DNA from 3 places in the Fictibacillus halophilus genome. Region 2 is predicted to be linked to each of the others. Evidence: riboswitches for the same ligand, from Rfam matches in the RefSeq annotation. Region 2 holds a riboswitch; each other region holds the start of a gene.
What was found. Region 2 has a riboswitch for cyclic di-AMP ahead of I5J82_RS07730 (APC family permease). Riboswitches for the same ligand answer to the same signal wherever they lie in the genome.
Positions count from the first base shown of each region.

Region 1 (3,278 bases), 890 kb from region 2:
GTTTTTTCATAGAAACGTATTTAGCTTGCATAATCAACAGCCAGGAAAGAATGAAAAGTGCTGTTTTTAATACATTTTCCGCAGTAAGTGCAGCTACCTCAATCGGTAGTACATTCACTGAAATACTAGAAATCAATCCTATTACAACAGCGCCTAAGATGAACAATGGCTGGTTGGTACGTAAAAATCTCAGTCGATGCTGCAAGTAGTTCTGTAGTGACAAACGTTCTTGAGTATTGAACTGAAGGTATCTACTCTTAGCCGATTTGGCATTGGCCAATAATCCTTTAGATCGATCTTTCTTCCAAAGTGATTTCATAAATAAGGTGAATTCAATATCACTAGCGGGTTCGTTAATCATTTTTCTGTGAATAAAATTATGAGCTTGATAGAAGGTAAGTGCGTTCTGTACAAGCCTAAGTAATACGTATCCTGCGATGATCGTAAGTGAAAAGACAAACCAAAAAGAGTTCATCGCGCTCTCTGTTAACTCGATGATAGGATGAATAACGGTTTGAATCTGTACCCATATGATCTTTGCAGCAAGTGTTAATATCTCTAGCCATTTTTCCAAGAAGATCACTCCGAAATCTCATTATGTATCTTCTTATTTTACCATGATTTTTCACCAGTGCTTACATTTATTTACTCAACATTAAAAAACTAGGGAAATCGGCATATAAAAAAGCCGCAGAGGTTTAACCCCTGCGGCCGTTTATTGTGTTTATTTACGCACTAACTTCTTGATCACGAGTTCCAAGATGTTTGTCTTCACCTTTATCAACGATTACTGCACATGCAGCATCACCTGTAATGTTAACAGCTGTTCTTAGCATATCAAGAAGTCTATCAACACCTAGGATTAAAGCAATACCCTCAACAGGTAATCCTACAGAGTTCAATACCATCGCTAACATGATCAGTCCAACTCCAGGAACACCAGCTGTACCGATACTAGCAAGCACTGCAGTTAAAATAACAGTAAGCATCTCTGTAATACCTAAATTAACATCGTATACTTGCGCAATAAAAATCGTTGCAACACCTTGCATGATGGCTGTTCCATCCATGTTAATTGTTGCACCAAGCGGTTGAACAAAACCACTGATTGATTTTCGAACACCCAGATTTTCTTGAGCTGTTTTCATTGAGATTGGGAGTGTTGCATTCGAACTTGACGTACTGAATGCTACTGACATTGCTGGTGCAAAGCCTTTAAAGAACCAAATCGGGCTCTTCTTTGCTAAGAGAGCAATTGAACCTCCATAGGCTACAACAGAGTGAATGAAAAGAGCTAAAATAACTACACTCATATATAAGCCCATTGCTTTAATGGCATCCATTCCTTGGCTTCCGACAGCAGAAGCAATTAATGCAAATGCGCCATATGGAGCAAACTTCATAACCACGTTTACAAGGTACATCATAATATCGTTACCTTGTTCAATTAGATCCATAATCCCTTTTGTTTTACTACCCAGCATCGTTAGAGCGAATCCTACAAAAACTGAAAATGCGATAATTTGAAGCATATCACCTTCAGCCATAGCTTGAATAGGATTAGTAGGAATGATATTGAGTAATGTATCTGTTACTGCTGGTGCTTCTTGTTGCTCAAACTTTGCACCTTCTGTTTCAAAGTCCCCAACACCTGGTTTAAAGATGAGTGCTAAAGCCATAGCAATAATAATTGCGATTGTAGTTGTTGCTAAAAAGTAACCGACTGTTTTGGCACCTACTCTTCCAAGTTTCTTCGGATCACCTAATCCTGCTGTTCCAAGTACGATTGAAAAGAATACAATCGGAACGACTAACATTTTAATCAGATTTAAAAATAACGTTCCGACTGGCTTGAATACGTATTTATCAAGCACAGAAAATGCATCTGGAAAGGCTAAATTTAGAATAAGACCTGCAACTACCCCAAGTGCCAGAGCGACCAAGATTTTTGTAGATAATTTCATCAAAAAATACCCCCTTTATTAAATTTTCAAAATATTTAACTCGTGACTGAAGAGAAATATTACTAATATATGCCCTATTTGTTGCATATAAAAACCCACCGAAAATAGAGAGGATTTTCCGTGGGAATACACAGCTACACATAGACTTATCCCATGTGTAGAGTTCTCTCTCCAAAAACGCTTACGAGGTTAGCTGTCGGATTAGGAAATTGAGAGTTGTCCCTTTTGCTTACGCGCAAATTCATCCCAAGGCTTAGAAGCCATAATGTGGTTCCCCCGCTCCTGAATATTCAATCGAATAGAACATCAGGATTCAGCGAATCATATATCATATACTGTAATGTTATCAACATACATAAAATGATGTCAAGGAAACTTGCTATACTTATTTCTTCCAATTAATTGTTTCATGATGAATGTTTTTCCAGATTCTCACTTCTACCCCATAAGCATGTGAGAAAAAACGAATGATGTATAAGGTTCTATTTTTCAGGGAGGTATTGTAAATGAAAATTGTATTTTATGAAAAAGGTGAATTAAGTATTATCGTTGGAGCATCCAAGTTAAAAGGTGAACTTACGATTGAACAAATAAAGAACGAAAGCGAAAAAAAAGCAAAAGAACTGGGTGAATTGTTAGGACGAGAAATCGGATTCTTAATCGACATGAACGGAAAACTAGATACTCAATTCAAAAAATAAAAACCGGGATATCCCGGTTTTTTGTTTAAACGTATGCTAGCGATAACTTTTCTTTATTCCTTTTCAAAACCATTTCAGGACGTCCTTCATCTTGAATCTTCCCATCGTTTACTAGTATGATTCGGTCTCCTATAGCACGAGCATCCTCTTCATCATGAGTAACAAAGATAGAAGTGATTCCAGTACGTTTAAGAATTTCCTGTAGTTCATCCCTAATCTGTAATTGAAGCTTAGAATCGAGATTGCTAAAAGGCTCATCGAACATGATCAAAGATGGGTTTGGAGCCATAGCTCTTGCTAGTGCAACACGCTGCTGCTGCCCACCACTCAATTCATAAGGATAACGAGAAGCATAATCTTCCATACCCACAATAGCTAATAATTCTTCCATTCGCGATTGCTTCTGTTTACGATTCATTTTCGTTAGGCCAAATTTGATATTCTTTTCAACAGTCATATGAGGGAACAAAGCATAATCTTGAAAAACCAAACCAACACCACGTTTTTCTGGCTGAACAAAACGGAATGTATCGTTCATAACTGCCTGATCGATTAGGATCGACCCTTTTGATGGCACTTCTAGTCCTGCTATCAGACGAAGTAACGTACTTTT
Region 1 covers NZ_JAEACF010000001.1:2,379,672-2,382,949, forward strand. Annotated here, with positions in the region: gene I5J82_RS12370 (hypothetical protein) at 1-574, opposite strand, end outside; gene I5J82_RS12375 (dicarboxylate/amino acid:cation symporter) at 729-1,964, opposite strand; cyclic di-AMP (ydaO/yuaA leader) riboswitch at 2,128-2,293, opposite strand; gene I5J82_RS12380 (hypothetical protein) at 2,471-2,665, shown strand; gene I5J82_RS12385 (ABC transporter ATP-binding protein) at 2,691-3,278, opposite strand, start outside.
Region 1: another riboswitch for cyclic di-AMP. It lies ahead of I5J82_RS12375 (dicarboxylate/amino acid:cation symporter); the one in region 2 lies ahead of I5J82_RS07730 (APC family permease).

Region 2 (3,278 bases):
AAACTAGAGTTTGTGGCAGACATCGATCCAGGACTATTAACAAAGGCATATGAAAACGATGAAGGCGATGCGATTGTTATCAACACTAACTTCGCAATCGATGCAGATTTGAACCCTAAGAAAGATTCAATCGCCTTGGAAGGATCTGAATCACCATTCGCAAATATCATCACAGTGCGTGAAGGTGACAAAGAGAAGAAATCTATTAAAACGTTGATAGAAGTACTTCACTCGAAAGAGATTACTGATTTTATTGATAAAGAATACAAAGGTTCAGTTCTAGCTGTTAAAGAGTAAAGAATAATCAGCTGCCTAGATGGGTGAATCCACTCATCTAGGCAGCTTTTCTCATATATGGATGGTTTCTTAGGCAGCGGGAGAGCACCTTTATACAACATTAAGTCTAAATAAGAAAAATTAAGTCTTAAAGAGGAAAATTAGTTCATATTCGTCATCAATTAAGTCGTTTCAGACAGGAATTGAGTCTAATTTCAAACATAAAGGCCGTTCGACAATTTCGAATATCTTTCATCTCCATCAAAGTTTGATGTGATATGATGAAGACGGATAAATTCAGCATTATAATCATTGTGTTAAGCGGGTGGAAAAGGAAATGGCAACTGATTTTTGGTCACCTGTCACATTATCACTCGGTATAGCGGTGACAGCTTCATTAATTGTGGTTCTAGCAGGCATATTTTTGGGCAGAATCATGGCTCATCAGAAATTTAAAGGAAAAATGTTGATTGAAACAGTATTCTTACTTCCACTCGTACTACCCCCAACGGTGGTAGGATTTTTGTTAATTGTTTTGTTTGGTCGAAATGGTCCAGGAGGACAGCTAGTAGAGTGGCTCTTTAACCAACCGATCATGTTTACTTGGTGGGCAGCCGTTATTGCTTCTGCAGTTGTTGCATTTCCACTCATGTATCAATCCGCAAAAGCGGGTTTCGAATCAATTGACTTAGACATTGAGAACGCAGCGCGTGTAGACGGGGCGAACGAGTGGGATGTTTTGCGGAAAATCTCTGTTCCACTATCTATTAGGGCAATCACGTCAGGTGCTATTCTGAGTTTTGCTCGCGCGTTAGGTGAGTTTGGTGCTACTTTAATGTTTGCCGGAAACATACCAGGAAAAACACAGACGATATCCACTGCCATCTATATCGCGATTGAATCTGGAAATATGGATCTTGCTTGGATGTGGGTAGGGAGTGTTATCGCGATTTCATTCCTCATGCTGATCGCTGTTAATCGAATAAGGACTTATTGAAGAAAGAACCCGAAAAAAATGGGTTCTTTTTTTAATCGTCCTCTACTTCCTCCGTGATTTTATCCTCATGTTCATCTGCATCTTCACGTTCTTGTACCTGTTCTGTATCACCATACTGTTCATTTATCTCTTGTGCGAGATTCGTTAAGTACTCATCAGAGAATAAAGGATTCTTTTGTTTAGCCATGTAAAAAACTCCTATTGTTAACGAAATGTTACGTTCAAATTATTAACTATTTCTATGTATAACCAATATGTACGTATTTTGATCAGCCTATTCAAGAAAAATTAGTATTTACTTTTTTATATCACGGGAGTATTATTAGTGAAGTTTCAAATTTCTAAATCGCTTAAACCAAATGGTGCGGGGGAACCGAACGGACTGCAGAACAGAGTCCTGGGGTGAATCCTTCTTTAAGGTAGGGCTACTCAAAGGCCCGAATCCGACAGCTAACTCCGTAAGCGTTTATGAGAAGGAAGGTGGAGCTTGTGGAGCCTAAAGTTTAAAGGTCTGCAGGTCAGTTTCGTGATGACTTGCGGCCTTTTTTTGTTAAAAATGTTTCTTCTAGTAAACATTAAAAGTGAATACTATTATGGACGGAGAGAGAATGATGTTCACATCAATTAAGCGTTTCTTAATCGGTCGTCCTTTGAAGTCGACTGCATTAGGCGAACAAAAGATTAACAAAACGAAAGCATTGGCTATTTTATCATCTGATGCATTATCTTCGGTTGCTTATGGTCCAGAACAGATTTTAATCGTACTTATTACCGTAGGTGCAGCTGCTTTTTGGTACTCTATTCCGATTGCAGTAGGGGTTCTGTTTTTATTAACTGCTCTTATTTTATCTTATAGACAAATTATCTACGCCTACCCTCATGGAGGAGGGGCATATGTTGTTTCGAAGACTAACTTAGGAGTAAATCCTGGGTTAATTGCAGGGGGTTCTTTGCTTGTAGATTACATACTAACCGTAGCAGTAAGTGTGTCTGCGGGTACTGATGCGATTACATCGGCATTCCCTGCTTTACACGATTTTAACGTTGAGATCGCAATCGTATTTGTCATTTTTCTTACATTACTGAACTTACGAGGAGTTACAGAATCAGCATCAATCTTAGCATATCCTGTTTATCTCTTTGTATTGGCTTTGTTTATTTTGATAGCAGTAGGCATTTATAAAATTTTAACGGGGGATGTATCTCAGAGCTTGCATACACCAATTGGTACACCTGTGGCTGGGATCTCTCTTTTCATTTTGCTAAGAGCATTTGCTTCAGGAAGTTCTGCTTTAACTGGTGTTGAAGCCATCTCAAACGCAATTCCAAACTTCAAAGAACCGGCACCTGTTAACGCAGCTCGAACATTAATGATGATGGGAGCGCTATTAGCGATACTCTTCTCTGGGATCGTTACCTTAGCGTATTTCTATGGTATTGTACCAAAAGCTGAGGTGACCGTAGTCTCTCAGATTGCAGAAGAAACGTTCGGTCGAAACTTTATGTATTTCTTTATACAGGGAACTACAGCATTAATTTTGATTCTTGCTGCAAACACTGGATATTCTGCGTTTCCATTATTAGCAGTAAACTTGGCAAAAGATAAATTTATTCCTAGGATGTTTTTAGTAAGAGGTGATCGATTAGGTTACTCGAATGGAATCATCATACTCGGACTTGCATCAATTCTGCTAATTATTGCTTTTCATGCTGAGACAGAACACTTAATTCCGTTATATGCTGTCGGAGTTTTCGTTCCATTTACGCTGTCACAATCTGGAATGATGGTAAAATGGTTAAGAGAAAAACCAGTTGGATGGGTATCGAAATTCATCATTAATACAACTGGTGCGTTGATCAGTTTCATCGTCACGATTATGTTCTTTCTAACAAAGTTTTCTCAAGTCTGGTCAATCCTAATTTTCCTGCCAATTATCGTATTGATCTTCCATCGAATAAAGAAACATTACGATGCAGTTGGTGATCAATTGAGGTTAACGACATG
Region 2 covers NZ_JAEACF010000001.1:1,492,710-1,495,987, reverse strand. Annotated here, with positions in the region: gene I5J82_RS07745 (MetQ/NlpA family ABC transporter substrate-binding protein) at 1-297, shown strand, start outside; gene modB (molybdate ABC transporter permease subunit) at 614-1,273, shown strand; gene I5J82_RS07735 (hypothetical protein) at 1,305-1,460, opposite strand; cyclic di-AMP (ydaO/yuaA leader) riboswitch at 1,611-1,753, shown strand; gene I5J82_RS07730 (APC family permease) at 1,885-3,278, shown strand, end outside.

Region 3 (3,278 bases), 880 kb from region 2:
TGCTCGGATTGAACGGAAGCAGTTTTTGCAGACGTAAGATGACATATCCGACTGCAACCAAGACGATATTCGTAAGTAATAATGACACCGTATATTTTTTCCATGTCATACCCGGTCTTTCTTTGATTCCGGATATGGAATAAATCATTTTCTCAATCGGACCAAAAATTTTATCTGTTTTATTAGCCTTGTTTGAAAACACGTGATAGATATAGCTTCCTAACGGTTTAACGATCAGAAGCAATAAAACGATCACGATTGCAATTTGTAAAACTCCCATAACCATGTTCCTCCTAAATGAATCCTTTAATATGTTGTTCGGTTAAAACTTTTCAGGGTTAATTAGTGCATAAACCAAATATAGAAAAACGCCACCAGTTGCAATCATGGTTATTATCATTTTTCCTTGTCCCCTCCTGCGATTTGATCACACCAATAAACAAATTTAAAATAAAGCAAAAATGAAACGACTAGTGTTAAAACCATATAAAGATCTAACATGTATCTTCCTCCTTACCTAACTAGTAAACTACTCAATAAAACCCGATAACATATGTGATAAATTTTTTATGGCATCTTGTGAATCGCAGCCTTCAACTCTAAGTGTGATAGGTTCATCTTGATTCCTTGAATAATGTGACAAAAAGAATAGATTGACCGATAGCAAGCCTTTCGCATTAATTTGTATTCCTTGGTAATAGAAAAGGATCTCACTCTCGAAAGAACCAGCAGCATTGACAAATTCATTGATCTGTCCGATCGATAACCGTCTTGGCAATAAAACAACTGACTCTGCTCCCATTATTTATCCCTGCCTATCAGTGATAAGAATTTAGAGGGAGCACGCGGCAAAAGCTCCCTCTTCAGATTTTTTTAACCTTTGTTGCGAAGTGTGTCCTGTATCGACCATTTAGAGAGATTATGCTGTATTACACTTGCGTAATATGCATTCAACTGTTCTCTTTTGGCTTTTAATAAGATTTGTTCAATTTCACTCGGACTCATTTTCATTTTTATATTCCTCCGTTTCTTTTATGAAGAAAGTAAGAATTGAATGTTTCCTGTTTTGTTATAGATTACGTAGTCGGCACCTAGTTCTTTGTATACTCTTGTGATGTACCTTGTGTCTGATTTAATGACATAAACAGGTAGGTTATAGATGCTGCGAATGAGCTCGATCGTTTGGCAGCATTCCAAAAAGCCTGATTCAACGACAATAATCTTTTGGACAAACGGCCCTACCATTTCAATCAATTTACGTTTGTCACCATAATTCATGACATACACATGTTGAAAACCAACTTGTGAAAGTCTGTCTGCCTCTTCTCGGTTAGGAACGCATAGAACAAGAGATTGATATTCATCACATAATCTTAGTTTTGAAATAAATACATCTGAAACTTGGTCAGGAAACATGATGAGCACGTTTCCAGATGGTATTGCCATCGTTTACTTCCTCCATTTCTTAAAGAAAACTTGGCTGATGCCAAGCCTTTCACGTCAGCCTTAGTTGCACTTATACTATCGTCTTAAACTTGTTGCTACGTCGAAAATCATCGTGCAAACAAGCTATAATTTCTGATAGTGTAAAAAAAGACAACAAAAAAGAAGCCTGCGGAAGAGGAACTCTTCTCGCGGCTTCTACACATACTTGAATAAGCGTGTAAACACACGAAATTTGTTGCCTCTCTCTGAACGCTTACGGAGTTAGCTGACGGATTCGGGCTTGAGAGTAGCCCTACTCGATCACTCGAGATTCACCCCATGCAGACACGATAGCCTGCGGTTGGTTCCCCCGCTCCCTAAAGTTAGGAATTAAGCGATAAAGACGCATGATATAATAATCATAGTTTTTTAAATTATAACGACATTTTTTTCAAATTCACCTTCCCTCTCCTACCACGCTTACGAAGTTAGCTGACGGGTTCGGACGGCAGAAGTCGCCCGACTTAATAAGTTTCACCCCTGGCAATTAAAAAACTGCCGATGGTTCCTCCGTTCCAAATTGGATTCAGCGGTCATGGAAAATATTTAAAGATTTAAGATAAGGACTATATTACTCCTGGTTTCCACTGTTGTAAATCAACCAAAAACACTAAAATATCTATATTTATTTCCAAAATCTCTTAAAATAACCTTCTTTATGCATAACCTGTAACCCTTACAACTATTTTCATTGATTTTCATTGATTTTCATTATTTTTATAAACAAAAAAATGTTTTAATATTCTAACAATTAATATCTGCAATTGAATGTTTTTAATACAAAATAAAAAAACTCTGCAAACATAAATTTGCAGAGCCTTGTTAAAACGATCTAAAATCCAATCTCTGTCTTTTAGTCCAAAGCCAAGCGCCTGTGAACAAATGAATTGCAAATACTACAAAGACCGCTCCATAACTTTCTGTAACCCAGCTCACAAACCAAATGATCGGCAAAGCTAAAAAAAGGTTAACAAGCATCAAAATCCATGAAGTTCTCGCAATCGCTACAAAGAATAGAATGATCGGTAAGATTAAAAAAAACCAGAATAGTACGTTTTGAAATGTTGCCATGGCTTCCCCTCCGCTTTTCATTATAAAAGGGCTTCGCCATAAACTCCACCTTTAGACTGGTATTTTTTCTAATTGTAACTCTTTTTTGTTTTCATCATCTTCCGTATCATACTTTGGCAAGGTGAACATATAAAAAACTCCAACAAGTATCAGACATCCTCCAACAACCCAGAACAGCATTTCAACAGTTAAAAACTTCGGGAAAAATACCGCGATTAAACCGAGGGTCATGGTATGAGATAACATATTGATTGGCGTGATCCATCCTTGAACACGCCCCATCATTTTAGGATCTACAATCTTAGGTAACCAGCCACCGATTCCGATATTGATTAAAGGAATGCTAATCCCAGCCAATCCCGTAAAAATAAAGAAGAAGAAAACATTTGGCGCGATGGCGCATAAACCAAGTGACAACCCACTAACGAATAGACCAAGAACAATGGCATACGAGAGTCTAATCTTTTTAGCAAGCATCGAACTTAACACACTCCCTGTAAGTATGGATACACCAAACACAACACCCATCCACATCATCATTTGCTCATAATTATCTGGAACGAGTTTATATTTCATGATAAAAGCCGGCAAAACAGACAATCCTCCATTTACTATCCCAAACAAGAAAAACCCGAAAATTAGAGAGAGGAGAAGCTTTGACTGCTTAATATAGACAAACCCCGCAGTGAAATCCTTCCATACCATCTTTACACGAATATCCT
Region 3 covers NZ_JAEACF010000001.1:610,472-613,749, reverse strand. Annotated here, with positions in the region: gene kdpA (potassium-transporting ATPase subunit KdpA) at 1-280, opposite strand, end outside; gene kdpF (K(+)-transporting ATPase subunit F) at 323-388, opposite strand; gene I5J82_RS03260 (HPr family phosphocarrier protein) at 530-802, opposite strand; gene I5J82_RS03255 (hypothetical protein) at 874-1,011, opposite strand; gene I5J82_RS03250 (hypothetical protein) at 1,033-1,446, opposite strand; cyclic di-AMP (ydaO/yuaA leader) riboswitch at 1,681-1,832, opposite strand; cyclic di-AMP (ydaO/yuaA leader) riboswitch at 1,887-2,027, opposite strand; gene I5J82_RS03245 (hypothetical protein) at 2,308-2,556, opposite strand; gene I5J82_RS03240 (MFS transporter) at 2,608-3,278, opposite strand, start outside.
Region 3: another riboswitch for cyclic di-AMP. It lies ahead of I5J82_RS03250 (hypothetical protein); the one in region 2 lies ahead of I5J82_RS07730 (APC family permease).